2 regions of the Ideonella azotifigens genome follow, and region 2 is predicted to be linked to the other one. Evidence: predicted binding sites of a transcription regulator. Region 2 holds the regulator's gene; the other holds the start of a gene.
The links. Region 2 encodes LexA, which represses DNA repair genes until DNA is damaged. Its sites were predicted from a motif close to ACTGTATNNNNATACAGT; they were not measured.

Region 1: recA (recombinase RecA) is a predicted target of LexA. The motif match lies at 10,224-10,241, and genes of this name have one in related genera.

Annotation. Positions count from the first base shown of each region.
Region 1 is NZ_JAJNKD010000002.1:228,839-243,565, forward strand. It holds gene gatA (Asp-tRNA(Asn)/Glu-tRNA(Gln) amidotransferase subunit GatA) at 1-391, opposite strand, end outside; gene gatC (Asp-tRNA(Asn)/Glu-tRNA(Gln) amidotransferase subunit GatC) at 388-687, opposite strand; gene LRH25_RS05670 (rod shape-determining protein) at 978-2,021, shown strand; gene mreC (rod shape-determining protein MreC) at 2,100-3,095, shown strand; gene mreD (rod shape-determining protein MreD) at 3,092-3,613, shown strand; gene mrdA (penicillin-binding protein 2) at 3,639-5,810, shown strand; gene rodA (rod shape-determining protein RodA) at 5,869-7,023, shown strand; gene LRH25_RS05695 (transporter) at 7,105-7,920, shown strand; gene LRH25_RS05700 (sensor histidine kinase) at 7,925-9,436, opposite strand; gene LRH25_RS05705 (response regulator) at 9,443-10,114, opposite strand; gene recA (recombinase RecA) at 10,280-11,332, shown strand; gene LRH25_RS32990 (regulatory protein RecX) at 11,431-12,039, shown strand; gene LRH25_RS05725 (DUF2889 domain-containing protein) at 12,222-12,824, shown strand; gene sucC (ADP-forming succinate--CoA ligase subunit beta) at 12,879-14,039, shown strand; gene sucD (succinate--CoA ligase subunit alpha) at 14,143-14,727, shown strand, end outside.
Region 2 is NZ_JAJNKD010000005.1:175,511-190,237, reverse strand. It holds gene LRH25_RS13495 (esterase-like activity of phytase family protein) at 1-628, shown strand, start outside; gene LRH25_RS13490 (asparaginase) at 727-1,686, opposite strand; gene lexA (transcriptional repressor LexA) at 1,757-2,428, shown strand; gene LRH25_RS13480 (helix-hairpin-helix domain-containing protein) at 2,482-2,820, shown strand; gene LRH25_RS13475 (MFS transporter) at 2,933-4,264, opposite strand; gene LRH25_RS13470 (protein kinase domain-containing protein) at 4,291-6,648, opposite strand; gene LRH25_RS13465 (serine/threonine protein kinase) at 6,677-8,494, opposite strand; gene trxA (thioredoxin) at 8,816-9,145, shown strand; gene rho (transcription termination factor Rho) at 9,420-10,685, shown strand; gene LRH25_RS13450 (type B 50S ribosomal protein L31) at 10,870-11,130, shown strand; gene LRH25_RS13445 (ArnT family glycosyltransferase) at 11,297-13,009, shown strand; gene phoR (phosphate regulon sensor histidine kinase PhoR) at 13,017-14,354, opposite strand; gene phoB (phosphate regulon transcriptional regulator PhoB) at 14,413-14,727, opposite strand, start outside.

The DNA.
Region 1 (14,727 bases), on a different contig from region 2:
TGAGCTTGCCCAGCGAGACCATGCCGGCGCCGCTGAAGTCGTCCGCGCCATTGCCCAGGCGGGCGACCACGGTCGCGTCGAACGGGCTGCGGTAGCCGGCCAGCATCTTCGAGCCGGCGGTGGTGGGCATGTCACGGGTGACGAAGATGTCCTTGTGTGCCAGCGGAATGCCGGTCAGCGCGGTGGCCTTGCCGGCGGCGCGGCGCTCGTCGGCCACCGCAGCGGTGGCCAGCGCGCCGGCTTCGTCCAGGTGCAGGTAGGCGCCCAGCGTGGCGTGGGCCTTGGCACGGGCCAGCAGGTGCTGGGTCAGCTCGGTCGAAGAGACTTCACGGGCCGCGAGCTTGGCGGACAACTGGGCCACGCCCAGGGTGTGCAATTCACCTGCGCTCATTCGATCACCTTGGGCACAAGGAACAGGCCGTTCTCGACAGCAGGGGCGCTCAACTGGTTGCGCTCGCGGTTGTTGCTTTCGGTCACCACGTCGTCGCGCAGGCGCAGCGTCACGTCCTGCACTGCCGACAGCGGGGTGTACAGCGGCTCGATGCCGCGGGTGTCGACCGCGCTCATCTGCTCGACGATGCCGAAGAAGCCGTTCAGCTGGGTGAGCATCGCGTCGGCCTCAGCGCCGGAGAGTTCCAGGCGCGCCAGATGGGCGATGCGGCTCACGTCCGCGGGGGAGAGTGCCATGGGTGTTTCAAGGTGAAATCAAAGCGGCCGGAACAGGCTTCCAGCGGGCAAAAAAGGGCCTGCGCACCCCATGTCTGCGGGGGGCTTGGGGTATTATCTCCGGTTATCCGCGACCTATCGGCGACCTCTTCCGATGCCATGTCCAGCGATCCTGCTGCGTGGCACGAGGCCCGCAAGTTCGACGAGCACACCCCCCATCCATGAGCCTCGAGGTACTGAGCCCGCCCTGCGTCCAACGGACGTGGATGGCCGCCGACCTCGTGGCCTGCCATTGTCTGGACTGAGCCCCCATGTTCGCTTCCCTCCGCCGCTACGTTTCCACCGACCTCGCCATTGACCTGGGCACCGCCAACACGCTGATCTACGTGCGAGGCAAGGGCATCGTGCTGGACGAGCCCTCGGTCGTTTCCATCCGTCACGAAGGCGGCCCCAACGGCAAGAAGACCATCCAGGCCGTGGGCCACGAAGCCAAGGCCATGCTGGGCAAGGTGCCGGGCAACATCGAGGCCATCCGCCCGATGAAGGACGGCGTGATCGCCGACTTCACCGTCACCGAGCAAATGCTCAAGCAGTTCATCAAGATGGTCCATCCGCGGTCCCTGCTGAAGCCCAGCCCGCGCATCATCATCTGCGTGCCCTGCGGCTCGACCCAGGTCGAGCGCCGGGCCATCCGTGAATCGGCCCTGGGCGCAGGCGCCTCCGAGGTCTACCTGATCGAAGAACCGATGGCAGCGGCCATCGGTGCCGGCCTGCCGGTGTCGGAAGCTTCCGGCTCGATGGTGGTCGACATTGGCGGCGGCACCACCGAGGTCGGCGTGATCTCGCTGGGCGGCATGGTCTACAAGGGCTCGGTCCGGGTGGGTGGCGACAAGTTCGACGAAGCCATCATCAACTACATCCGCCGCAACTACGGCATGCTGATCGGCGAGCCCACCGCCGAGGCGATCAAGAAGAACATCGGTTCGGCCTTCCCCGGCTCCGAGGTGAAGGAAATGGAAGTCAAGGGCCGCAACCTTTCCGAAGGCGTGCCGCGCAGCTTCACCATCTCGTCCAACGAGATCCTGGAAGCGCTGACCGACCCGCTGAACCAGATCGTCTCCTCGGTGAAAAACGCGCTGGAACAGACCCCGCCGGAACTCGGCGCCGACATCGCCGAGCGCGGCATGATGCTGACCAGCGGCGGCGCGCTGCTGCGCGACCTGGACCGCCTGCTGGCCGAGGAAACCGGCCTGCCGGTGCTGGTGGCCGAGGACCCGCTGACCTGCGTGGTGCGCGGTTGCGGCATGGCGCTGGAAAGCATGGAACGCCTGGGCTCGATCTTCACGCAGGAGTAACCGGCCACTGCAGGGCCGCACGTCATCCGTTGACGCCGCGGCCTCCTCTGTTCATGCCCTGACAAGCGCCCAACCGCCATGCCACTGGGCACCTTCGACCGCAGCCCACCGCCCTTCTTCCGGCAGGGCCTGCCCGCGCTTTCCAAGCTCTTGCTGTGCACCGCGCTGGCCATCTTCCTGATGGCCGCCGACCACCGCTTCGCGCTGACCCAGCCGCTGCGCAACGCCATGGCCACCGCGCTGCTGCCGGTGGTGCGCGTGCTCAGCCTGCCGATGCAGGCCTGGGACGGCGTGGGGGAGTACTTCGGCGGCGTGCACCAGGCCTATGCCAAGGCCGACGCGTTGCAGCAGAAGCTGGTGGTCCAGTCCGAACAGTCGGCCAGCGCCGGCCGGCTGGCCCACGAGAACGCGGAACTGCGCGCGCTGCTGGGACTGCGGCCAGGCCTGCAGGTGCGCTCGCTGGCGGCCGAGGTGCTGTACGAGGCGCCGGACCCTTATTCGCACAAGCTTTTCATCGACCGCGGCAGCCGCCACGGCGTGGTCGACGGCTCGCCTGTGATCAATGAAGCCGGGGTCCTGGGCCAGGTCACGCGCACCTACCTGATGAGCGCCGAGGTCACGCTGCTGATCGACAAGGACGCCGCCATCCCGGTGCTGAACACCCGCACCCAGCACCGCAGCGCAGCCTTTGGCGGCGGTGAGGAAAACCAGATGGAACTGCGCTTCGTCTCGGCGACCGACGACGTGCAGGTCGGCGACCTGCTGACCACCAGCGGTGTCGACGGCATCTACCCGGCCGGACTGCCGGTGGCCAAGGTCACGCGCATGGACAGGCGCGGCGATGCCGGCTTCGCCCGCATCGGCCTGCAGCCCATGGCACCGCTGGGCGGCGTGCACCATGTGCTGGTGCTGGAGCCGCTGGAGCAGCAGCAGCCGGCGCATGAAGAAACCCCCGCGCCGCCTGCGCGTGTTGCAATCGCCAGCGCACCGCACCCGGCGGCCTCGCGACCGGCCGCGGCCGCCTCGCGTCCTGCCGCCAGCGCCAGCAGCAAGCCCAAGGGAGAGCGCCGATGATCATGCCGCGCGGCGCCGGGCAGCTGTTGCTGCCGGTCAATCCGGTCTTCCTGTGGTTCTCGCTGCTGCTGGCGATGGCGCTCAATCTGATGCCGCTGGGCCGCTACGCGGCGATGCCGGACTTCATCGCGCTGGTGCTGGTGTTCTGGAATGTGCACCAGCCGCGCCGCGTGGGCATTGGCTGGGCCTTTGTGTTTGGCCTGCTGATGGACGTGCACGAAGGGGCGCTGCTGGGCCAGCACGCGCTGTCGTACAGCCTGCTGAGCTACTTCGCGATTGCGCTGCACCGCCGGGTGCTGGGCTTTGGCTGGGGTGCGCAGCTGCTGCACGTGCTGCCGCTGTTTTTCATCGCGCAGCTGGTCTCTCTGCTGATCCGCCTGCTGGCCGGCGACGCTTTCCCTGGCTGGCAGCTGGCGCTGGCGCCGCTGATCCAGGCCCTGCTGTGGCCGGTGGCGAGCTGGGTGCTGCTGGCGCCGCAGCGCCGGCCGCCGGACCCGGACAAGACGCGGCCGCTGTGAAACAGCGCATGCAAGAGTTGCCGGCATGACGGAGTTGCGCAATGTCGAGCGCGAGCTGGACAGGTTCCGGCTGCGCTCGGTCGCGGCGGCGTTTTTCGTGCTGATCGCCTTCGGGCTGCTGAGCTCGCGGCTGGTGTACCTGCAGGTCTACCGGCACGACGAACTGTCGACCCGCGCCGAGGCCAACCGCATCGCCGTGCTGCCGGTGGTGCCCAACCGTGGCCGCATCCTGGATCGCAACGGCGTGGTGCTGGCTTCGAACTACACCGCCTACACGCTGGAGATCACCCCGTCCAAGGTCGAGAACCTGGAAGAGACGATCAATGCGCTGACGCAGGTGGTGGAGATCCAGCCGCGAGACCGGCGCCGCTTCAAGCGGCAGATGGAAGAAAGCAAGAGCTTCGAGTCACTGCCCATCCGCACCAAGCTGACCGACGTGGAAGTGGCGCGCTTCCTGGCCCAGCGCTTCCGCTTTGCCGGCGTGGACATCAAGGCACGGCTGTTCCGCAACTACCCGCTGGGTGACACTGGGTCCCACATGCTGGGCTACATCGGCCGCATCAACCAGGCTGAGAAAAAGGCCATGGAGGATTGGGACGACGACGTGCTGGCCAACTACCGCGGCACCGAATACATCGGCAAGCTGGGGCTGGAGCAGAGCTACGAAAGCGAGCTGCACGGGGCGACCGGCTATGAAGAGGTGGAGACCTCGGCCGGTGGCCGTGCAGTGCGCCGGCTCAACAGCCGCCCACCCACGCCTGGCAACGAGCTGCACTTGTCGATCGACATCAAGCTGCAGGCGATGGTCGAGGAGCTGTTCGGCGAGCGCCGCGGCGCGCTGGTGGCCATCGACCCGCGCAACGGCGAGGTGCTGGCCTTCGTCTCGAAGCCGACCTTCGATCCCAATCTGTTCGTCGACGGCATCGATGCCGACTCCTGGCGCGATCTGAACGAGAACCCCGACAAGCCCTTGCTGAATCGGGCCATGCGCGGCACCTATCCGCCGGGCTCGACTTTCAAACCCTACATGGCGATGGCTGCGCTGAACACCGGCAAGCGCTCGCCCAGCGTGGTGATCCAGGACAACCTGACCTACAGCTTCGGCGGCCGCACCTTCGGCAGCGCCGAGGGCGACCGCGCCGGCCCCAAGGACATGCGCCTGGCCATCGTCACCTCCAGCAATGTCTACTTCTACAGCCTGGCCAACGAGATGGGCGTGGACCTGATCCACGATCAACTGGAACCCTTCGGCTTCGGCCGCAAAACCGACATCGACCTGGAAGGCGAGGTGACCGGCGTGCTGCCCTCGCAGGATTGGAAGCGTCGCTACTTTGCGAAGACTCCGGCGAACCAGAAGTGGTTTCCCGGCGAAACCATCTCGCTGGGCATTGGCCAGGGCTACAACAGCTTCACGATGCTGCAGCTGGCCACCGCCGTCTCGACGCTGTCGACAGGCGGCCAGCGCTACAAGCCGCGGCTGGTGCGTGAAATCGAGGACGTGGTCAAGCACGATCAACGCCACATCGCAAGCGACGCGCTGAGCGCGCTGCCGCTGCGGCCGGCCGATGTCGACGTGATCCGCAACGCGATGAACGGCGTGACGCTCGAAGGCACCTCGCGTGCGGTCTTCGCCGGAGCCGCCTACCAGAGTGGCGGCAAGACCGGCACGGCCCAGGCGATCGGCTTGCGAGCGGGGCAGACCTACAAGGACATCAAGGCCGACGAGCGCAAGCGCGACCACTCGCTCTACATCGCCTTCGCGCCGCTCGAAGCGCCCCGCGTCGCGCTGGCCCTGATCGTCGAGAACGCCGGCTTCGGCTCGACCTCGGCCGCGCCCATCGCGCGCCGCGTGTTCGACTATGTGCTGAGGAACGAGTACCCCAGCGAAGAAGACATGGCGCTGGTGCGCCAGGGCAAGGCCACCGCGCCGGTCGGCAAGCCGCGCAACCCGGCGGACATTCCGCTGCCCACCGGCACCGGCGCCAGCGTCGCAATGGGCCTGGTGCCCACGCCCGAGCTGGCCGCCAGCGAAGCTGCCCTTGCAGCCAGCAGCGCTGAAACGCCTGCTTCCGGCGCTGCTTCTGCCGCAGCGTCCGCTTCCGCCCCCGCCCCCAAGCCGGTGCCGCCCAAGCCGGCCAGCGCGGTGCTGCCGGTGCTGGCGCCGGCACCCAAGCCCAGTTCGGGAGGCCCGCCATGAGCCCGCAGGGCCGCCCCAAGGGCGAAATCGCAGCGCGTCAGCGCGAAGGGATACACCAGTGAGCGTTGTGCTGGAACGTCCACCGCTGTGGCGCCGCGTGCTGCCGGTCTTCTACGGCTTCGACCTGCCGCTGCTGCTGGGGCTGGGGCTGCTGGGCGGCATCGGCCTGGTGACCATGTACTCGGCCGGCTACGACCACGGCACCCGTTTCGTCGACCACGGCCGCAACATGCTGTTGGCGCTGTTCATCCTGTTTGCCGTGGCCCAGGTGCCGCCGCAAAAGCTGATGCGCGTCGCCGTGCCGCTGTACACCGTTGGCGTGGCACTGCTGATCGCCACCGCGTTGTTCGGCGTGACCAAGAAGGGCGCGACACGCTGGCTGAACGTGGGCATCGTGATCCAGCCCAGCGAGTTGCTGAAGCTGGCGATGCCGCTGATGCTGGCCTGGTGGTTCCAGAAGCGCGAGGGCCAGCTGCGCACGCTGGACTTCGTCGTCGCCGGGCTGTTGCTGCTGGTGCCGGTGGGCCTGGTCGTCAAGCAGCCGGACCTGGGCACCGCCATCCTGATCCTGTCCGGCGGCCTGTACGTGATCTATTTCGCCGGCCTGTCCTGGAAGCTGATCCTGCCGGTGCTGCTGGCAGGCGCCATCGCCGTCGCAGCGCTGGTGATGTCGGGTGACCGCATCTGCCAAGACGACGTGAAGTGGCCTGCCATGCGGGACTACCAGAAGCACCGCGTCTGCACCCTGCTGGACCCGACCACCGACCCGCTGGGCAAGGGCTTCCACATCATCCAGGGCATGATCGCCATCGGCTCCGGCGGCCCGACCGGCAAGGGCTTCATGAAGGGCACGCAGACCCATCTGGAGTTCATTCCCGAGCGCACCACCGACTTCGTGTTCGCCGCCTATGCAGAAGAATTCGGCCTGATGGGCACGCTGGGCCTGATCGCCTGCTTCACCTTCGTGCTGGCGCGCGGCCTGGTGATCGCCGCGCAGGCGCCCACCGCCTTCACGCGGCTGCTGGGCGGTGCGCTGACGATGAGCTTCTTCACCTACGCGATGGTCAACATGGGCATGGTCAGCGGCATCCTGCCCGTCGTGGGCATTCCGCTGCCCTTCATCAGCTACGGCGGCACCGCGATGGTCACACTGGGCTTGGCCATGGGCATGCTGATGTCCATCGCCCGCAGCCGGCGGCTGATGCAAAGCTGAGGCCTTCGGGCGAGCCGCTTCAGTTCCGGCGCCAACGCGCCGAAATGCCAGGGGTGCGGGGCTTCCTCGCGAGGAAATCCCATGGCTGCTGCCCTGCCCCTGTTCCGTTTCCCCCAGCTTGCCATGCTGACGCTGCTGGCGGCCTGCGCGCTGCCTTCGGCCTTTGCTGGCGACGAGATCGTCACCGACCGGCCGGACTTCGTCGAATCCAGCGACGTGGTCGGCCGCGGCCGCTTCCAGATCGAAACTGGCTTCAGCAGCGAGCGCCAGGACGGCAGCGGCCTGAAGACCCGCACCCGCAGCACGCCGACGCTGCTGCGCCTGGGCGTCAGTGACGCGCTGGAACTGCGAATCGAGACCGACGGCGCGATGCACAGCCGCACGCAGGACACGACCGCCGACACCACCACCACCCACGGCTTTGCCGACACCTCGCTGGGCCTGAAGTGGCGCATGCAGGAGGGCGACGAAGAGACTGGCGCACCGGGCATGGCCTGGCTGCTGCACGCCGACCTGGCTTCGGGCAGCCGCGACTTCCGCGGCCAGGGCGTGCGCCCTTCGCTGCGCTTTGTCGCCGAATGGGATTTGCCGCACGACTTCTCGGTCGGCGTGATGCCGGGCTTGGTCGCCGACAAGACCGAGGACGGCAAGCGCTTTGCCGCCGGCATCTTCGCCGTCACCTTGGGCAAGGGCTGGGGGCCGGCCTGGCACAGCTTCGTCGAAATCGCCGGCCAGCAACTCGCCGCCAAGCACAACGGCGGCAAGGTCGTCAGCCTTGACTTCGGCGCCAGCTACCTGGTGACCGATTCGCTGCAGCTGGACCTCGCCGCCTCGCGCGGCCTGACTCGCGAAACCGCCGATTTCCAGTGGGGCGCCGGCGTCTCCATCCGCTTCTGAACTGCTACGCCGCCGGCACGGCTGGCGCGATCGGGAAGCGGCAGGTGATCAAGGTGCCCAGGCCTTCGTGCTGCGGCGTCTGGCGGGCGTATTCGATGCTCACCGTGGCGCCATGCTTGTCGGCGATTTCCTTGACGATGGCCAGGCCCAGGCCGCTGCCATCCACGTTGGTGCCCAGGCCGCGGTAGAACGGCTGGAAGACCAGCTCGCGCTCGGCCGGCGCAATGCCCGGGCCGTTGTCCTCCACCTGCAGCACCATGACCTGGCCAAACGGGTCGGCGAACACCCGCACCGTGACCGTGCCGCCCTCGGGGGTGTACTGCAGTGCGTTGTCGACCAGGTTGCGCACCAGCTCGCGCACCAGCAGCGGCTGGCCCAGCAGCTTCGCCACCCGCTCGCTGGCATCCGGGCCCTCGTAGCCCAGGTCGATGCGCTTTTCCATGGCCCGCGGCACGAAGTCCTGCACCGTGTCGATGGCCAGCCGCACCAGGCCGAACACCTGGCGCCGCTGGGCCTGTTCGTGGTCCTCGGCGCGCGCCATCGCCAGCAGCTGGTTGACCATGTGGGCCGCACGCTGGCTGGACAGCGAGATCTGCTGCAGCGAGCGGCGCACCGAACGCACGTCGCCACCCGCATCGATCTCGCGCTGGGCCAGCTCGGCCTGGGTGCGCAGCCCCGCCAGCGGCGTCTTCAGCTGGTGCGCAGCGTCGGCCAGGAAGTGCTTCTGCGCGCCCATGCTCTGGTCCAGCCGGGCCAGCAGGTCATTGATCGAGCGCACCAGCGGCGCCACTTCCTCAGGCGCGTCGTGTTCCTCGATCGGGCTCAGGTCGTGGCTCTCGCGCTGGCGGATGCGCTGCTGCAACTGGTTCAGCGGCGCAATGCCACGCGCCAGCGCAAACCACACCAGCAGCACCGCCAGCGGCAGGATCACGAACTGCGGCAGGATCACGCCCTTGATGATCTCGGTGGCCAGGCGCGAGCGCTTGTCCAGCGTCTCGGCCACCTGCACCAGCGCGACCGGCCACGGCTGCGAAGCGTTGCCGTCCACCTGCAGCGGCCGCAGGCTGACCACGCGCACCGGCTCGCCGCGCACCTCGGCGTCGCGCCAGGCCAGCTCGCCCGGTGCGCTGCGCTCGCCGTCGACCGGCGGCAGGTCACGGTCACCGGTGATCAGGCGGCCCTGGGCGTCCAGCACCTGGAAATACACCCGGTCGACTTCGTCGCTGCGCAGCAGCACCGCGGCCGATTCCGGCAGCCGCACCGGCAGGCCAGGATTGGCCGCCAGCTCCACCGCCATCTGGCGCGAGACCATGTGGGCCAGCTGGCCCAGGTCGCGGTCGTAAGGCCGGGCCGCGATGTTCTGCGCCACCAGCCAGGTCAGCGCCACGCTCATCGGCCACAGCAGCAGCAGCGGCGCCAGCATCCAGTCGAGGATCTCACCAAACAACGAGCGTTGTTCGCGTGGCGTGCTGCTGTCGGCCGAAGGCGCAGGGCGGGCGGAGGGCAACAGCCGCATGGGCCTCTAGGCGGCGATTTTTTCGAGGCAGTAGCCCAGGCCCCGCACCGTGGCGATGCGGATCTGGCCCTGCTCGATCTTCTTGCGCAAGCGGTGGATGTAGACCTCGATCGCGTTGTTGCTGACCTCTTCGCCCCATTCGCACAGCCGGGCCACCAGCTGGTCCTTGCTGACCAGCCGACCGGCGCGCTGCAGCAGCACTTCCAGCAGGCTGATCTCGCGCGCCGACAGATCGATCATCTGGTCATTGATGTAGGCCACGCGGCCGGTGGCGTCGAAGGTCAGCGGGCCGTGCTTGATGACGCTGGAGGCCGTGCCCAGGCCGCGCCGGGTCAGCGCGCGTACCCGCGCTTCGAGCTCCTGCAGCGAAAACGGCTTGGCCATAAAGTCATCGGCCCCCAGGTCCAGGCCCTTGACACGCTGCTCGACCGAATCGGCCGCAGTGAGGATCAGCACCGGCGTGGAGGTGCCGCGGGCGCGCAGCTTGCGCAGCACTTCCAGGCCATGCAGCTTGGGCAGGCCCAGGTCCAGGATCACCAGGTCGAATTCGTGGGCCGCCAGGGCAGCGTCGGCCTCGCTGCCGTTGCCGACCTGGTCCACCGCATAACCGGCGCCGCGCAGCGAGCGCAGCAAGCCATCGGCCAGGACCTGGTCGTCTTCGGCTATCAGGATGCGCATTGCCTTGTCTCCTCGCAGCCTGCTGGCCGACTCGTTTGATTCTAGGTGGCGAGGTTCACAGTGCCGCCCACGCGACATGATGCAATCTCGCAAATCGTGGCGCCAAGATACTGTACGAATATCCAGCTTCTGCCATAATCGCGGCCATCACCAGGAGAGACTTGCATGAATGCCCCCGCCCCCGCCAATACGCTGAACCCCGAAAAGTCCAAGGCCCTGCAAGCGGCCCTCTCGCAAATCGAGAAGCAGTTTGGCAAGGGTTCGATCATGCGCCTGGGCGATGGCGAAAAGATCGAGGACATCCAGGTCGTCTCCACCGGCTCGCTGGGCCTGGACGTGGCGCTGGGCGTCGGCGGCCTGCCGCGCGGCCGCGTGGTCGAGATCTACGGCCCTGAGTCCTCGGGCAAGACCACGCTGACGCTGCAGGTCGTGGCCGAAATGCAGAAGCTCGGCGGCGTGGCCGCCTTCATCGACGCCGAACACGCGCTGGACATCCAGTACGCGCAAAAGCTCGGCGTGAACCTGCAGGAACTGCTGATCAGCCAGCCCGACACCGGCGAGCAGGCGCTTGAGATCGTCGATTCGCTGTGCCGCTCCGGCGCGGTCGACCTGATCATCGTCGACTCGGTCGCCGCACTGACGCCCAAGGCCGAACTCGAAGGCGAAATGGGCGACTCCTTGCCCGGCCTGCAGGCCCGGCTGATGAGCCAGGCGCTGCGCAAGCTGACCGCGACGATCAAGAAGTCCAACTGCATGGTGATCTTCATCAACCAGATCCGCATGAAGATCGGCGTGATGTTCGGCAGCCCGGAAACCACCACCGGTGGCAATGCGCTGAAGTTCTACGCCTCGGTGCGACTGGACATCCGCCGCATCGGCTCGATCAAGAAGGGCGAAGAGGTCATCGGCAACGAGACCCGCGTCAAGGTCGTCAAGAACAAGGTCGCTCCGCCGTTCAAGGAAGCCGAGTTCGACATTCTTTACGGCGAAGGCACCAGCCGCGAAGGCGAGATCATCGACCTGGGCGTGCAGGCCAAGATCGTCGACAAGTCCGGTGCCTGGTATTCGTACAACGGCGAGAAGATCGGCCAGGGCAAGGACAACTCGCGCGAATTCCTGCGTGAAAACGCCGACCTGGCGCGCGAGATCGAAAACAAGGTGCGCGCTGCACTGGGCGTGCCGCTGCTGAACGCGGCGGCGGGCACTGCGGCAGCATGAACCGCGGCCAGCAGCCGGCTTGAGCCGCCGCTGGCACTTGGCGGTGGCGCCAGCCATCGCCCAGGCGTCATCTCCTGGCGCCTTCTGCCCGTCCCGCCGTGAAGACCGCTCCTCCCAGCCTGAAGGCCCAGGCGCTGGCACTGCTGGCGCGGCGCGAACACAGCCGTGCCGAGCTGCGCACCAAGCTGCTGGCCCATGGCCGCAAGCGCCTTGCCTGGCTGGCCGAAGACCAGCGCCGCGCGGCCGAGCGCGCCGCCGGCCTGGATTTCGCCACCGCCTTTGGCCTCGATCCGGCCGCATCCAGCTCATCGGCCGGGCCGGATGACGATGGGGATGCCGGCATGCACGAACTGGCGCAGGAAAACCTGGGCGCAGAGGTCGACGAAGTGCTGGACTGGCTGGAAGCGCAGCGCTATCAAAGCGACGCCCGCTTCATCGAGAGCCGCGTCAACGCCCGCGCCGGCAAGCTGGGCCAGATGCGCATCAAGCAGGAACTGGCGCAGCATGGTGTGGCGCTGGATGCCGAAACCGCGCTGCAGCTGCGACAGACCGAGCTGGCACGCGCCCGCGAGGTGTGGCGCCGACGCTTTGGTGACACCCCTGCAAGCGAAGCTGCCGAAAGGGCCAGGCAGATGCGTTTCCTCGCCGCGCGCGGCTTTGCTGGGGACGTGGTGCGGCGGGTTGTGGGCGACAGGGAAGACGACTGACTCGCACTGCTCGCGGGCATCCAGGTGATGCCCGAAACCAGGTACATGCGGGTTACACGCTGCTCGTGAGGACTGGCCTCGCGCCGGCAAGTCATCAGGTCACTTGAGGGAACGGGCATGCTGCGATGCAGCAAGGGTGTAAAATCTTTGGTTGTCTGGCCCGGTTCGGGGCAGCTGTCCCCATGCCTTTGCCCGCTGCATCCCCCACCCGCCAGCTGAAGCACCACCGTGCGATCAGCGTGACCGTGTTCGCTCGCGACGACGGGCTGTGGGAAGTCGACGCCCGCATTACGGACATCAAGACCCACCCGATCAGCACCGCCAACGGGGTGCGCCCGGCTGGCGAGCCAGTGCACGACCTGCTGCTGCGGCTGGTCGTCGACACCCGCTTCAACATCCTCGAAGCGGGCGCAGAATCCCGCGCCACGCCCTATCCGGGCCATTGCAACCAGCACGGCGACGCCTACGGCAGGCTGGCCGGGCTGAACCTGATGCAAGGCTTCAAGCGCGCGCTGCGCGAACGCGTGGGCGGCGTTCGCGGCTGCACCCACCTGACCGAAATGGGCGACCTGCTGCCCACCGCTGTCGTCCAGGCTTTTGCCGGCGAGGTGCTGGACACCCACGGCCAGGGCGACGAACCCCCTTTCCAGCTCGACCGCTGCCACGCCCTCGTCACCGATGGCGAGGTGGTCAGACTGCACTATCCCCGCTGGTTCCGTCAGGCCGCCGCCGACGAAACTGCCGCAAAATTGCGCGCCGGTCCCGCTGGCAGCATTTCCCGCTGAGCCGGCACTGCCGCTGCTCCTTCCCCGTTTTCGCACTCACGCAAAGACCCTCCCATGAAGATTCACGAGTACCAAGGCAAGGAAATCCTGCGCCAGTTCGGTGTGCCGGTGCCCAAGGGCATCCCGGCCTTCAACGTGCAAGAGGCGGTGGAAGCCGCCCAGAAGCTGGGCGGGCCGGTCTGGGTCGTGAAGGCCCAGATCCACGCTGGCGGCCGCGGCAAGGGCGGCGGCGTGAAGCTCGCGCGCACGATGGACGACGTCAAGGCCATCTCCGAGCAGATCCTCGGCATGCAGCTGGTCACGCACCAGACCGGCCCGGAAGGCCAGAAAGTGCGCCGCCTCTACATCGAAGAAGGCGCCGACATCAAGAATGAACTCTACGTCTCGCTGGTCACCGACCGCGGCACGCAGAAGGTCGCCTTCATCGCTTCGAGCGAAGGCGGCATGGACATCGAGGAAGTTGCGCACTCGACCCCCGAGAAGATCGTCACCGAGATGATCGACCCGCTGGTGGGCCTGACGGCCGAGCAGAGCAGGAAGATTGCCGCAGCCATCGGCCTGACCGGCGCCTCGGTGGACCAGGCCGTGGACCTGTTCGCCAAGCTCTACAAGTGCTACATGGACACCGACGCGTCGCTGGTGGAAATCAACCCGCTGAACTGCGACTCCAAGGGCAACCTGATCGCGCTCGACGCCAAGTTCAACTTCGACGCCAACGCCCTGTTCCGCCACCCGGAAATCGTCGCCTACCGCGACCTGGACGAAGAAGATCCGGCCGAAGTCGAAGCCTCGAAGTTCGACCTGGCCTATATCAGCCTGGACGGCAACATCGGCTGCCTGGTGAACGGCGCCGGCCTGGCGATGGCCACCATGGACACCATCAAGCTGTTCGGCGGCGAGCCGGCCAACTTCCTGGACGTGGGTGGTGGCGCCACTGCCGAGAAGGTCACCGAAGCCTTCAAGATCATGCTGAAGAACCCGGAAGTCAAGGGCATCCTGGTCAACATCTTCGGCGGCATCATGAAGTGCGACACCATCGCCACCGGCGTGATCACGGCCTGCAAGGCGGTGAACCTGTCGGTGCCGCTGGTGGTGCGCATGAAGGGCACCAACGAAGACCTGGGCAAGAAGATGCTGGCCGAAAGCGGCCTACCCATCATCGCGGCCGACACGATGGCCGAAGCGGCCACCAAGATCGTCGCCGCCGTCGCCTGACTCCCATCCACACCATCGCACCACGCCCGAGCGCCGGGCCGCCCCAAGCTGGGCGTGATCCCCTCGGGGGATCGGGTGCGGTACACCGCATACGAGGGGCACCATGTCCATTTACATCAACAAAGACACCAAGGTCATCACGCAGGGCATCACCGGCAAGACTGGCCAGTTCCACACCCTGGGCTGCCAGGCTTACGCGAACGGCAAGAACGCCTTCGTGGCCGGCGTGAACCCGAAGAAGGCCGGCGAGAAGTTCTCCGACATTCCCATCTACGGCAGCGTCAAGGAAGCCGCCGGCCAGACCGGCGCGACCGTGTCGGTGATCTACGTGCCGCCGGCAGGCGCCGCGGCCGCGATCTGGGAAGCCGTCGAAGCCGACCTGGACCTGGCGATCTGCATCACCGAAGGCATTCCCGTGAAGGACATGCTGGAAGTGCGCAACAAGATGAAGGCCAAGGAAGCTGCCGGCGGCAAGAAGACGCTGCTGCTGGGCCCGAACTGCCCCGGCCTGATCACGCCGGAAGAAATCAAGATCGGCATCATGCCCGGCCACATCCACCGCAAGGGCCGCATCGGCGTGGTCTCGCGCTCGGGAACGCTGACCTATGAAGCCGTGGCACAGCTGACCGAAATCGGCCTGGGCCAGTCCAGCGCCGTCGGCATCGGTGGCGACCCAATCAACGGACTG
Region 2 (14,727 bases):
GGAAGGCCTGGCCATCACGCCGGACGGCAAGACCCTGGTCGGCTTCGAGCAAAGTCCGCTGATCCAGGACGGCGGTGACGGCGGCAACATGAACCGCATCATCACCATCGACGTGAAGACCGGCGCGACCCACGAATACGCCTACGACAACCACCTGGCCGCCACCAACAAGAACTACAACAGCAGCGAACTGCTGGCGCTGAACAACCACGAATTCCTGGTGCTGGAGCGCGACGGCAAGGGCCTGGGCGATGGCTCCAAGGCGGTGATCAAGCAGATCTGGAAGCTCAGCCTGGCCGGTGCCACCGACATCAGCGACCTGAGCGGCGCCGCCAACCTGCAGCCGTTTGCCGTCACCAAGACGCTGTTCCTGGACATCGCCGCCACGCTGATGGCCGCCGGCTTTGCCGACACGCAGATCCCCGCCAAGCTTGAAGGCATGGCCTTCGGCGACGACGTGGTGATCGACGGCGTGACCAAGCACACCCTCTACATCGCCAACGACAACGACTTCCTCGCCAACGTAGGCGGCCTGGACAACCCGAACCAGATCTTCGTCTTCGCCTTCGACGAAAACGACCTGGGCGGCTCGCCATTCGTGAACCAGGTCTTCAAGCCGGCTCAGTGAGCCCGAGGCGGCGCATCACGCGCCGCTCGGTATCGTTTGACAGCTGACAGCTGAGCGCCGATGCGGGGCCACCCGCATCGTTTTTTTTCATGGGCGCATCAAGCGCCTGCGCCCTCGCCCACCAGCAGGCGCAGCAGCAACTCCACCCGCGCCTTGGCCGGTGTCAGCTCGGCGGCGCTTGGCAATGCGTCGGCCGGTGCACCGACCACGCCGCCGCCCAGGCAGCGGCTGGCCCGCAGCACAGCCACGCCCTGTGCGACTGCCTTGCACAAAGCAAGCTCCAGCGACTGGTGCACCGTGCCGTTGCCCGTGCCCTGCACCACCAGCCCGCGGCAGCCCAGTCCGAGCAGCGCCTCGACCAAGGTACCGTCGCTGCCGGCATGACTGGCGAGGATCTCCACCCGCGGCCACTCGGCCACCGGTGCCTGCCAGCGCGCCGGCAAGGCCTCGTCCGTCGGCCAGGGCCGCAAGGGCTTCAGCACGCCTTCTTCGATCAGCGCGAGCGGACCGGCATCACCAGAGCTGAACGCATCGACGCGGTAGCCGTGCCACTTGCGCACATCCAGCGCCCCATGCACCCGGCCGGCCAGCACCGCGAGCACGCCGCTCACACCAGGCCTGGCGGCCACCGTCACGGCGTCCAGCAGGTTCTGCGGCCCGTCGGCCAGCAGCGCGGTCGCCGGCCGCATCGCCGCGGTCAGTACCACCGGCTTGCTCGGCGCCAGCGTGCGCTGCAGGAACCAGGCGGTTTCCTCCAGCGTGTCGGTGCCATGGGTGATGACGATGCCGGCCACATCGGGCCGCGCGAGATGTCGTTCAACGGCTAGCGCCAGTTGCTGCCACACGGCGTGCGTCATGTCCTTGCTGTCGAGCTGCACCAGTTGCTCGGCCTGCAGCGAGAAGCGCGACAGCGCCGGCACCGCGGCCGGCAGTTGCGCCACGCCGATCTGCCCTGCGGTGTAGCCGACGTTGTCATCGGCCCGGCCGGCCTGGCCGGCGATGGTGCCGCCCGTTCCCAGCAACACCACATGGGACACGGCCACTGATTCGTTTTGCATTTTGTGGAAGTCTGGATAAAAATACAGATACTGGATACAACCTCAGCCCGCCCGCGCTGGCTGCAAGCTCATGGACAGTCCCAAGCTCACCGCCCGGCAGCAGCAGATTCTCGACCTGGTGCAAACCACCATCGAACGCACTGGCGCCCCACCCACGCGGGCCGAAATCGCCACCGAGCTGGGCTTCAAGTCGCCCAATGCGGCCGAAGAACATCTGCAGGCGCTGGCCCGCAAAGGCGTGATCGAACTGGTGGGCGGCACGTCCCGTGGCATTCGTCTGCAGAGCGGCACTTTACGCGCGCTCAACGAGGCGCGCGGCAAGCAGTTTTCGCTGCCCTTGCCCAGCCTGGCGCAGCTCACGCTGCCTTTGGTTGGCCGCGTGGCCGCCGGCCACCCCATCCTGGCGCAGGAGCACATCTCGCAGACCTACCTGCTCGAAGCCAGCCTGTTCCCCAGCCGGCCTGACTACCTGCTGAAGGTCAAGGGCATGAGCATGCGGGACGCCGGCATCGTCGACGGCGACCTGCTCGCGGTGCAGAAGACCAGCGAAGCCCGCAACGGCCAGATCGTCGTCGCCAGGCTGGACGATGAAGTCACCGTCAAGCGCTTCCAGCGCAGCGCAGGGCTGATCGAGCTGCTGCCCGAGAACCCGGACTTCGAACCCATCCAGGTCAGGCCAGGCGAGTCCTTCGAGATTGAAGGCATTGCGGTGGGCCTGCTGCGTCAGAACATGATGTTCTGACCCCGCTGGCCGGAGGTATTCCTGCAGGCGAGCCCCCGACGAGGTCAAAACCCATGAGCGCGATCAAGAGCCCAAAAGCTGCCTCCGCAGCCGATTGCCAGCGGCTGGAGCAGCTGCCCAACGTGGGCCCGGCGATGGCCGGCGACTTGCGCGCGCTGGGCATCCTGCATCCGGCCGAACTGGCCCGGCACGACGCGCTGCAGCTTTACCGCCAACTGGAGAAACTGACCGGCAAGCACCAGGACCCTTGCGTGCTGGACACCTTCATGGCGATTGTCGATTTCATGCAGGGCGCCGCGCCCCGGCCCTGGTGGGACTACACCGCGCAGCGCAAGCAAGTGCACGGCGAGCTGCACCCGGCGCCGCGGCACGCGGAACCACAAGGCTCATGAGAAAACGCAGGGCCGCCCCAAGTTTTCTCATCCCCCTCGGGGGGCCTGACGCGAAGCGGCAGGTCTGGGCGCGCTCTCAGGCCGCGGCCTGACAGCGCAAACCGACCCCGCGTCAAACCGGTGCCGTCTCGGGCTGCAGGCGATCCCGCTGTGCGAGCGCCGGGAACAGCTTCCACCACAGCGCCACGACGAGCAGCGTGCCGAAGCCACCCAGCAGCACCGAGCCAACCGGCCCGAGCAGGGCCGCGGTGGCGCCCGATTCGAACTCGCCGAGCTGGTTGCTGGCGCCGATGAACACCGAATTCACCGCGCCGACCCGGCCGCGCATGTCGTCAGGCGTCTCGAGCTGCACCAGTGACTGGCGAATCACCACGCTGAACATGTCGGCCGCGCCGCTGATGGCCAACACCACAAAGGCGAACCAGAACGAGGTTGCCAGCGCGAACGCAATGGTCGCAAAACCAAAGACCGCCACCGCGCCCAGCAGCCAATGCCCGGCCCGGCTGGTGATGGGCATGCGCGAAAGCCATACGCCGATGATGACGGCGCCCAGCGCAGGCGCCGCCCGCAGCAGGCCCAGGCCCTCGGGGCCGGTGTGCAGGATGTCGCGCGCGAAGATCGGCAGCAAGGCGGTTGCGCCACCCAGCAGCACGGCGAACAGGTCCAGCGAAATGGCACCCAGCACCACTGGCCGCTGCCAGATGAAACGGATGCCGGCCGTCAGCTGCGCCAGATCGGGCGCGGGGCGCAGGCTCTGGACCGGCCGGTGCCGGATCGCCAGCACGCACCACACCGCCGAAAGCAGCAGCAGCAGCGACAGGCTGTAGACCACCGCGGCACCCCAGTGCGCGCCAATCATGGCCTGTCCGGCGACACCGGCATCCGCCGCTGCGCCCTGGCCGAACAGGCTGGCGACACGGGGGCCGAGCGCATACAAAGCGCCCCCCAGCGCCGGCCCGGCAATGATGGAGGCCTGCATGGCCGAACTCGCGGCGGCCACGGCGCGCGGCAAAAGCGCTGGCGGCACCAGCGTAGGCGTCAAGGCTTGCTGGGCTGGCATCTGCAGCGCGCGTGCCATGCCCAGCAGCATCGAGAGCAGCAGGATCAGGTTGGCCCCGACCCATCCGCCGACACTGGACAGCGCCAGGCACGCCGCCACCACGCATTGCAGGCTCATGCTGCCAGCCACCAGCAGGCGCCTGTCATGGCGGTCAACGAGGTGCCCCGCCGGCAAGGTCAACAGCAGTGCCGGCAGGAACTGGGCAAGACCGACCATGCCGAGCTCCCAGGCGCTGCCGGTCAGGTCATACATCTGCCAACCCAGCGCCACCATCAACATCTGGTTGGCGGCGCCGCCGGTCACACGGGCGCCCAGCAAGCGCAGGTAGTCTCGCTGGTCGCGCAATCGCGCGCTGCCAGCCGACTTCGGGTCGGAAATGCTCATCCGCTCAAGTTTAACTGGGCCTAGGGTTAGCCCGCGGTCTTGAAAGCCATCACCGCCTGGTTGCGCAGCGTGCGCAGCAGGCTGAGCTCGCGGTCCGCCACCGCGATGGGGCGGTCCCGGTCCGCGTAGATCATGCCCAGCGGCACGCCTTTGCTCATCAGCGGCATCAGCAGAAAACTCCTGGCACCGGCCTCGCGGCACCAGGCCGGCAGGCGGGCCTGAAGGTCAGGCGCACGGGCATCGGCGATCTGGGTGTCCAGGCCCTTCAGGCAAGCGGCGGCGAACAAGTCCATCGTGCCGGTCGGCTGCAGGTTCACGCTGAGCTGGCGCGCCAGTTCCGGCGCACCTTCCCCCAGCGCCAGCCGCGCGGTCATCACGGTCTGGCGGGGGCTGCGCGTTGCCAGCACCACGCGGCGAAAGTTCATTGCCCGCAGCAAGGTCTCGAGGATCATGCGCAGCACTTCGTTGAGCACAACAGCGTCGCCCGCCAGGGTTTCGGTGACCTCGGCAATGCCGGCCGCCAGCAGGTCCTGCGCATGGGCTTCGCTGGCAGGATCGGGCAGCACCAAGGTGGCCGTCGCTTCGGACGCCGAGGCCTGGCCAAGCAGGCGCCGGGCGCGGGCCTTGGCCGGCAGTTCGATGCCCATGGTCGTGGCCAGGTCGGCCAGTTGCTGCTGCGCCGTCTGCACCGCCTGCACCAGGCTGTCCTGCGACATGGCCAGGCCACGCACGTAGCCACTGGCCAGCCGCCGCATCGTGATCTGGTCCTCGCCTGCATCGGCCGCCAGCAGGCTTTGCACCATTTCACCTGCGGCGCGCACAGCCCAGCGCAAGCGCTCGGTGCCGGCGAGCGCACGCTGCGGCATGTCGCCCTCGGCCACGCGCAAGGCATGGCACAAGCTGTCTGGCAGGCCCCAGGCCTGGGCCACACCCAGGCCCAGCGCATCGAAGTCCAGCCCCAGCACTTCGCGCGCAGCGCGGGCTTCGGCCGGGCTGTGCCAGGCCGGGCGTGGCTTGCTGCCGTCGCTGGGAGGCACCAGGCGCAGACGCACGCGCTCAGCTTCGTCCGGGAAGTAATAGGCCACCAGCAAACGGCCGAGGTGGCTGAACATCCCAGCCAGGAAGGCTTCTTCGCGCTCCGGCGAAGGAGGGGTCAGCTGGTCGGTCACCATCGCCGTCATCAGCGCTTCGAGGAACATCTCCTTCATGCGCTGGGCGTGGCTGCGGTTGCGCATGTGCTCCAGCAGCATCACCGACATCGCCATGTTGCGGATGCCGGCGAAACCGACCAGCGCCGCGGCACGCGAGACGGTGGTGATGGCACCAGTGCCGAGGTGGCTGAAGTGCACCGTGTTGACCAGCCGCAGCAGCTTGTGGGTCAGCGCCACGTCCTTCAGGATCTCTGCCGAGAGCGCATGCACGCTTTCGCTGTCCGATGCGGTCACGCGCTGGATGCGCATCACCGAATCCGACAGCGCCGGGAAGTCGCCGGTCAGTCGCATGCGGCGCAGCAGGAATTCCAGCGTGGCGTGGCTGGCCGCAGGCTGCGGCGCCTCGGGGTTCAGCCAGCCGCCCAGCGCCTCGCGAAAGGCCGCGGCCGATTCGAAACGCATGGCGGGCTGCGCCGCCACCGCACGCAGCACCAGCGCACGCAAGGGATCATCGACCGGCTGCGGCGCCGGTTCAGGCCAGCTGACCGGCTCGGCCACCGCCCGCTGCAGCATCGCAGTCGGCGTCAGGCCGTCCATGCCGGTGCGCATGGGCTGGCCCAGCAGCGCATGGCCGAGCAGCATGCCGGCGGCAAAGATGTCCATCGCCGGCGTGGCGGCCTGGCCGCTGGCGCCTTCGGGCGAAATGGTCGCGACCGAGCCAACGATGCGGCCGTCCGGCGCGGCCGACAGCCGTGTCGCGATGCCGAAATCCATCACACGGGCGCGGCCATCGCGGGCCAGCAGCACGTTGGCGGGCTTCAGGTCGCGGTGGATGATGCCGTGGCCGTGCGCGCAGGCCAGCGCGTCCAGCACCTGCAGCATCATCTCGGCGGCTTCGCGCGGCGCCATCGCGCCCTGGCGCGCCAGGCGGTCGGCCAGGGTCAGCCCTTCGACGCGCTCCAGCACCATCCAGGCCCGGCCACCTTCCTGCATGGCTTCGTGCACCGCCACGATGTTGGGGTGCGACAGGCCGCTCATCAGCCGCGCTTCGGCCAGCCAGGCGTCGCGCTGGTCGCCAGTGACTTCCGGGCGCAGCAGCTTGATGGCGACCTCACGCTGCAGCAATGGGTCCCAGGCCAACCAGACGGTGGCCTGCGAGCCCTGCCCCAGCAAGGCCTTCAGCGTGAAGCGGCCCAGTTGCTGCGGCGTGGCGGCGGGAGTGGGTACTGCCATGGATGGCACGCCGGCAAGGGCGTGAATTTCAAGAAACGTTTTGGCGGCGCAGCCCGGAAGACGAACTCTCTCCGACGGCCGGCAGCGGGCTGCCATGCGGCAGGCCGGTCGCGTCGCCACCCTGCAATTCCAGTTGCAGGGCGTCCTGCATTTCGCGCCCGCTGAGGTTCAGCGCACGCGCATAGCGCTGCACGACCTGGCGCAGCGCAGCCTGCACCCGCGTGGCGGGCTGGTTCAGCGCATCGACAAGTTCACCCGCGCAGCTGGCTGTGGTGCGCAGGTTGTCGGTGTCGCTGTCCGCCGTCCGCACCGGGGCATTCGGCGGCACGCGGCGCATCAGCGCCAGCACGCTGTCGTCCAGCCCCCAGTGCTGGGCCACCGCCACGCCCAGTTCATCCAGGTCCAGCCCCAGCACTGCAAACGAGGCCGCCTCGGGGCTCATCCCGTGTGCGTCCGGTGCAGTCGCCGGCGCGTCGTCGTTCTGCATCAGCTTGCGGATCTGCTCGGCCTCCTCCGGGAAGTGGTACTGCACCACCATCCGGCCGAGGTTCTGCAGCAGCGAGATCAGGTAGACGACCTCGCCGTCGTAGCCAGCCGGCACCAGCCGCACGGCCAGGCGGGCGGCGCGGTGGGCACGGCGCATCAAGGTGTCGAGCTGGCCTGCAGCAGCGTCGTCCAGCGGGCCCGGCCAGCGGCGCAGGCCGAGCGCCGCCTGGCGCACGCCGTCCAGCCCCAGCATCGCAATCGCCCGGCGCAGCATCAGCACCGGGCCGTCATCCGACACCTGGCCACCGCGCAGCTGGGCGCTGTTGACCCGGCGCAGCAGTTCAAAGGCGAGTGCAATGTCGCCCAGCACCAGCTCTGCCAGCTCGCTGGTGCGGCCACGTTCCATCAAGGCCAGATGCGCCACCCGCTCGGCGCCACCGGGCTGGGCCGGCAACACGCCTACGGTGCGCAGGCGGTCGCGCAGCAGCGCCAGCGGGCCGCCATCATCATCCTGCGTCTTCAGCCAGCCTTCCAGCGCACGCTGTAGCGTGCGGGCGCTGCGGTAGCGCAGGCGCGGCTGGCGATCGGTGCAGCGGTTGACGATTGCGCGCAAGGGCTCGGGGATCGGCCGCGGCACGGTCCAGGGCAGGCGCACGATCTCCTGGCCCAGCGGCGGCATGCGCTGTATCACGTGGACCACGTCGGGTTCGTCCAGCGCCGGCTGGCCGACCAGCGCATGGTGCATCACCAGGCCCAGCGCCAGCACGTCCTGCTGGGCCGCGTCGCGCACGGCACGCAAGGCGTCCAGCCCGCCGTCATGCTGGGTTTCGGTCGGATGCGCAGCAGCTTCCAGCCCCATCACGCTGACCTGCTGCAGTTCGTCGATGGCCAGCATCCAGGGCTGCAGGTCGCGGTGGGCAACGCCGGCCTCGTGGGCAAAGGCCAGGCCTTGCGCAATCTGGGCGGCCCAGCCGGCCAGTTCGGCCGCAGGCGCACCCTGGCGCGAAAACTTCTCGGGCCAGGACACGGCGCGGGAACGGTCGTAGGCCATAAACGGCCAGCGGTCGTGCACGCCGATTTCCAGCGGCTTTGCCAGTTGCGGATGCTGCAGCCGCGCGGCGCGCTGCGCAGCCTGCAGCCAGGCCGAAGCGGCCTCCGCATCGAGCTGCTGGCGCAGGATCACCAGCAGGCATTCCTGCTGGCTGCGGGTATCCACGGCGGCCCAGCCCATCGTGCGGTCGCTCTTGCCCACCAGGCGCAGCAACTGGAAGCGGCCGAACATGCGCACCGGCTTGGCCCTGGCGGCAGAGGCAGCAGGCGAAGCAGGCGAAGGGGTGGATGAGGAGGCGGTGGCAACCATGGGACGATGGAATAGCTCGGCACGATTGAAACCCTTGCATCGACCGGCCGATGTCCGGATCAACACTACAAGTGCACATTATTTCTGCATGGTTTGCCCTGCTGCGGCAAGGTATCCGCGCGGCCTGCGGGTCCTCGGGCTTTGTGTCAGAATCAACTTGCCTTTTTGCAGGCCCTGATCCCAGGGCCGAGAACAAGGCTTCCGCAGGGTTGAACAGGCATGGGTTGACCCCATCTCTGAATTTCCTCCCTCGCGTCCCGGGTCCGGCCAGTGCAGCATCGCAGCCGGCTGTGCCGTCCGGTCTCCCCACAGGAACTTCCCATGAGCAGCGAACTGATCAAGCATATTTCCGACGCTTCTTTCGAAGCCGACGTCCTGCAATCCGGCAAGCCGGTGCTGGTCGACTTCTGGGCTGAATGGTGCGGTCCCTGCAAGGCGATTGCCCCGGCGCTGGAAGAACTTGCCGCCCACTACGGCGACAAGATCCAGATCACCAAGATGAACGTCGACGACAACCGCGAAGTCCCGGCCAAGTTCGGCATCCGCGGCATTCCGACCCTGATGGTCTTCAAGGACGGCCAGTTTGCTGAAACCCTGGTCGGCAGCCATCCGAAGGCGAAAATCCAATCGCTGATCGACGCTCATCTATAATCTCGCCTGAAGCACCGGGTGCGGTGGCCGCAAGCTGGTCATCCACAAGCCCCGCCCCGCTGCTGCAAACAGGCTCAAGGCCACCACGCCCCAGAACCCAGCGGTTCTCCGGCGCGTGAGTTTCACGGCCCACAGCTCCCACAACAGTTTCTTGTATCGCGTGTCGGTGTCCGGCCTGCTGCCAAAAGGCAGCAAACCGTCCTCCGCAACGCGGCACGCCAGGGCCGCCGCCTTCGGAGCGGGCGCGGTCCAACCACCCCAAGGGTGAATCCCGATGCATCTTTCAGAACTGAAAGCCCTTCACGTCTCGGCCCTGATCGAGATGGGCGAAGCGCTGGAGATCGACAACGTCTCGCGCCTGCGCAAGCAGGAGTTGATGTTCGCGATCATGAAAAAGCGCGCCAAGGCAGGCGAGCAGGTGTTCGGCGACGGTGTGCTGGAAGTGCTGCCAGACGGCTTCGGCTTCCTGCGCTCCATCGACAGCAGCTACATGGCTTCTACCGACGACATTTACCTGTCGCCCAGCCAGATCCGCCGCTTCAACCTGCACACCGGCGACCTGATCGAAGGCGAAGTGCGGGTCCCCAAGGACGGTGAGCGCTACTTCGCGCTGGTCAAGGTCGACCGCGTGAACGGCCTGACGCCCGAGGAGAACAAGCACAAGATCATGTTCGAGAACCTGACGCCACTCTTCCCGAAAGAGGCGTTCAAGCTTGAGCGTGACGGCCTGAAGGCCGACGAGAACATCACCGGCCGCATCGTCGACCTGATCGCGCCGATTGGCAAAGGCCAGCGTGCGCTACTGGTCGCACAGCCCAAGACCGGCAAGACGGTGATGATGAAGCACATCGCACACGCGCTGGTGGCCAATCATCCCGAGATCCACCTGATCGTACTGCTGGTCGACGAGCGGCCGGAAGAAGTGACCGAAATGGTCCGCGGCGTACGCGGCGAAGTCATCTCCTCGACCTTCGACGAACCGGCTGCGCGCCACGTGCAGGTCGCCGAAATGGTGATCGAGCGCGCCAAGCGCCTGGTCGAGCTGGGCAAGGACGTGGTGATCCTGCTGGACTCCATCACCCGCCTGGCCCGCGCCTACAACAACGTGCTGCCTTCGTCCGGCAAGGTGCTGACCGGTGGCGTGGACGCCAACGCGCTGCAGCGGCCCAAGCGCTTCTTCGGCGCGGCCCGCAATGTCGAGGAAGGCGGCTCGCTGACCATCATCGGTACTGCGCTGGTCGATACCGGCTCGAAGATGGACGAGGTCATCTACGAAGAGTTCAAGGGCACCGGCAACTGCGAAATCCACCTGGATCGCCGCATGGCCGAGAAGCGCGTCTACCCGTCCATCCAGATCAACAAGTCCGGCACCCGCCGCGAAGAGTTGTTGCTGAAGCCGGAGATCCTGCAGAAGACCTGGATCCTGCGCAAGCTGCTCTACAACATGGATGAGATGGAGGCGATGGAATTCGTGCTCGACAAGATGAAGGCCTCCAAGAACAACCTCGACTTCTTCGACATGATGCGAAGAGGCGGTTGATCGGACCGCAAGGACGATCCTGGAGGCAGGTCCGTGACCTGGCACACATGCCGGCACGGACAGTGGCGCAGCCCGCTGCGCTATAATGCTCGTTTTTCCGCTGTCGAAAAGTGCGCTGGCATGGGGCTGGCGTGGCTGTTGGCTCACCAGCGACGAAGGAAGGCGGTTTCCGCCTCAAAGCGCCATGAAAACAGGCATTCACCCGAACTACCGCGACGTTGTGTTCGTGGACCAATCCAACGGTTTCCAATTCGTGACGCGTTCCTGCGCGCCGACCAAGGAATCGATCAAGCTGGAAGACGGCCGCGAACTGCCGCTGTTCAAGCTGGAAACCACCAGCGAATCCCACCCGTTCTACACCGGCCAGCAAAAGAGCGTGGACACGCTGGGCGGTCGTGTCGAGAAGTTCCGCAACAAGTTTGCGCGCGTCGGCATCAAGAAGTGAGATTGGCGGCCTGTGTCCTGCACAGCGCTCGCTCCCCGAAAGGCAGCCACCGGCTGCCTTTTTTATTGCCCGCCCAGGCTTGCGCAAGGACTCGCGCCCCTGCCGGCGTTGGGTTTCCGCCTCGTTCTGAAACCTTGATCGGCCCGCTTGTTGGCATGATCCAGCCGTGAATCAACCGACCCCTGCCCTCGTGACCCAGCGTGCCGCGCAGCGACTGCCACGCATCGCACTGCTGCTGTTCTGCGCCGCCTACCTGCTGCCCGGCCTGTTCGGTCGAGACCCCTGGCGCAATGCCGATCTGACCGCCTTCGGCTACATGCAGGCCATGGCCGAGGGCCGCACCTCCTGGTGGGCGCCTTCGCTTGGTCAGTTGTCACCCGAAACCGCGCTGCTGCCGCACTGGATAGGCGCCTGGTCGGTGCAGTTGCTGGGCCACTGGCTGGACCCTGCCCTGGCCGCACGCCTGCCGTTCACCTTCCTGCTGGCGCTGACGCTGTCGCTGGTCTGGTACGCGATGTTCCACCTGGCACGCACCGATGCCGCCCAGCCGGTGCCCTTCGCCTTTGGCGGCGAGGCCGAGCCGGTGGACTACGCCCGCGCAATGGCCGATGGCGCGTTGCTGGCCACCATTGCCACCCTGGGCCTGCTGCAACTGGGCCACGAAACCACGCCCGAGTTGCTGCAGTTGAGCCTGGTCTCGCTGTTCATCTGGGCCATGGCCGCTGCACCCTACAGCCGGCGCCGGGTGGCGCTGGCGGTGCTGGTTGCGCTGCCGGCGCTGGCGCTCAGCGGGGCACCCAGCATTGCCACCGCACTGGGCCTGACTGCCCTGCCGCTGAGCCAGCGCTCCAGCCATGCCGGCATGCGCGCGCTGTGGCCCTGGCTGGTGGCCTCGCTGCTGGTGGCCGCACTGGCCGCCACCCTGACTCACGCCTGGCAATGGCGCGTGGCCTTGCGCGAGCAGCCGGCCGAGTGGCTGGGGCTGCTGCGCCTGCTGCTGTGGTTCACCTGGCCGGCCTGGCCCATGGCCGTGTGGACGCTGTGGCGCTGGCGCAGCCATTGGCCGTACCGGCACATTGCCATTCCGGCCAGCACGGTGCTGATTGCACTGCTCAGCTCGGTGCTGATGGGCGGCTCGGACCGGGCGCTGATGCTGGCGCTGCCCGGGCTGGCCATCCTGGCGGCATTTGCGCTGCCCACGCTGCAACGCAGCACCGGCGCGGCCATCGACTGGTTCTCGGTGTTCTTCTTCAGCGTGGCCGGCCTCGCCATCTGGGTGATCTACTTCTCGACGCAAACCGGCACGCCGCCGCAGCCGCTGCGCAACATCCTGCGCTTGGTGCCGGGTTACGAATCGGAGTTCTCCCTGCTGGCGCTGGCCTTTGCCGTGGCTGGCACGCTGGCTTGGCTGTGGCTGGTGCGCTGGCGCACCTCGCGGCATCGCCACCCGCTGTGGAAGAGCCTGGTGCTGCCGGCCAGCGGCGTGGCGCTGGCCTGGCTGCTGCTGATGACGCTGCTGCTGCCGGTGCTGGACTACGGCCGCAGCACGCGCCCGCTGGTGCAGCAGATTGCCCGCCTGGTGCCGGCCCATGCCTGCCTGCTGGCGCCGGGCCTGAGCCGCACGCACGTGGCCGGGCTGGAGGTGTTCGGCAACTACCAGGTGGACGCGCGCAGCGAAGAGGACAAGGTGGCCGCTGCCAAGGCCTTGCTCCCGACTACCCCACCCGCGGACATCCCGATGCCTGCGACCTGCGACTACCAGCTGCTGTTGACGCGCACCGCCCAGGCCGAAGCGCCGGCCGGATGGCAACTGCTCGCCAAGTTCCACCGGCCGGTGGACCGCGGCGAATACTTCGCGTTGTACCGGCGCGGCTCCTGACCGGATTTCAGCTGGACGCGGTGGCCGCTTGCGGCTGCGAGACCAGCGGGCGGACCCGCGAGGCAGGCAGCAACAGCGTGAAGGTCGAGCCGCGGCCGAGCTCGCTGGCAATGCGCAGCTCGCCGCCATGGCGCTGCGCCACGTGCTTGACGATGGACAGGCCCAGGCCGGTGCCGCCGGTGTCGCGCGAGCGGCTGCCGTCGACGCGATAGAAGCGTTCAGTGAGGCGGGGCAGGTGTTCGGGCGCAATGCCGGGCCCGGTGTCGCTGACGCGGATCTCTAGCGCACCATCCGGCCGGCGGCAGCAACGCACGCTGACCGTGCCACCGTCCGGCGTGTAGCGCACCGCATTGTTGACCAGGTTGCCCACGCCGCTTTGCAGTTCCACCTCGTTGCCGGCCAGTTGCAGGCCTTTGGCGCCATCCGCTTCGCCGTTGGCCTCGTCTTCCCAATGGAAGCTGAGCTGGTGCCTGCCGTTGGACAGGCTGCGGGCATCGGTGTCGACTGCATCGCCCAGGCGCTGCAGCGGCAGCCAGGCATCCGACGGCGGGCGCGGGCTGCCCTCCAGGCGGGTCAGCGTCAGCAGGTCGCCCACAAGGGCCTGCATGCGGCGGGTCTGCTGGCCCATCAGCGACAGGACGCGCTGGCGCTCGACCTCGCTGAGCGGCAAGGTGGCCATGGTTTCGACAAAGCCGGCGAGCACCGTCAGTGGCGTGCGGATCTCGTGCGAGACGTTGGCGACGAAATCCCGCCGGGTGGCATCGGCCCGCTCACGCGCGGTCACGTCCTGGGTGATCAGCAGGTGTTGGCCGTCGCCATAGGGCCGCACGAGGATGGAGAGTTGGCCGCGGCCATGCAGGCTGGGGATCTGCACCGGCTGGTCGCTGGGGCCGCCGTGCAGGTGGGCCACGAAAGCCGGCGCGCGGACCAGGTTGGTGATGCGCTGCTGCAGGTCGCGCTGCGCGTCCAGCCCCAGGTGCTCGGCCGCGACCTGGTTGCACCATTCGATCTGCTCCCGGGCATCCAGCAGCAGCACGCCGTTCGGTGAAGCCTCGATGCCAGACAGGAACTGGCTCAGCCGCTCGCGCTCACGCGCGGTGGCCTTCTCGCGCTGCCGCAGCGCGCGCTCGATGCGCGCACCGGCCTCGCCCCAGAAACCGTTCTGGCGCGGGCAGCCATCGTCAAGCTCACCGGTCAGCCAGCCCAGCAGCTGGGCGCCACGCAGGCTGTCGACCACTGCAGCCAACGCGACCAGCACGCCCGAGCCCAGCAGGCTGCCCAGTTGCGGCATGCCAAGGCGTTCGCCACACAGGTGACCCAAGGCGCCACCGACAACCGCAGCCATCACCGCGAAGAGGACCCGCGGCCCCAACCAGAACATGCGGATTTCCCGAAAGGCGGGGTCAGGCCGAAGGCGCGGAGGCCATGACCTGTTGCGTCAACCGGTAGCCGGCGCCGCGCACAGTCTCGATCATCTGGGCGCACTGCGCCGGTTGCAGCGCCTCGCGCAGGCGCTTGACGTGCACGTCCACCGTGCGTTCCTCGATGAACACATGATCGCCCCAGACCCGGTCCAGCAGTTGGGCCCGGCTGTGCACCCGCTCCGGATGGGTGAGGAAGAAATGCAGCAGGCGGAACTCGGTGGGCCCCAGCTTCAGCTCCACGCCCAGGCGGGCAACGCGGCGGGTAGACGGGTCCAGCCGCAGGCCGCCGACTTC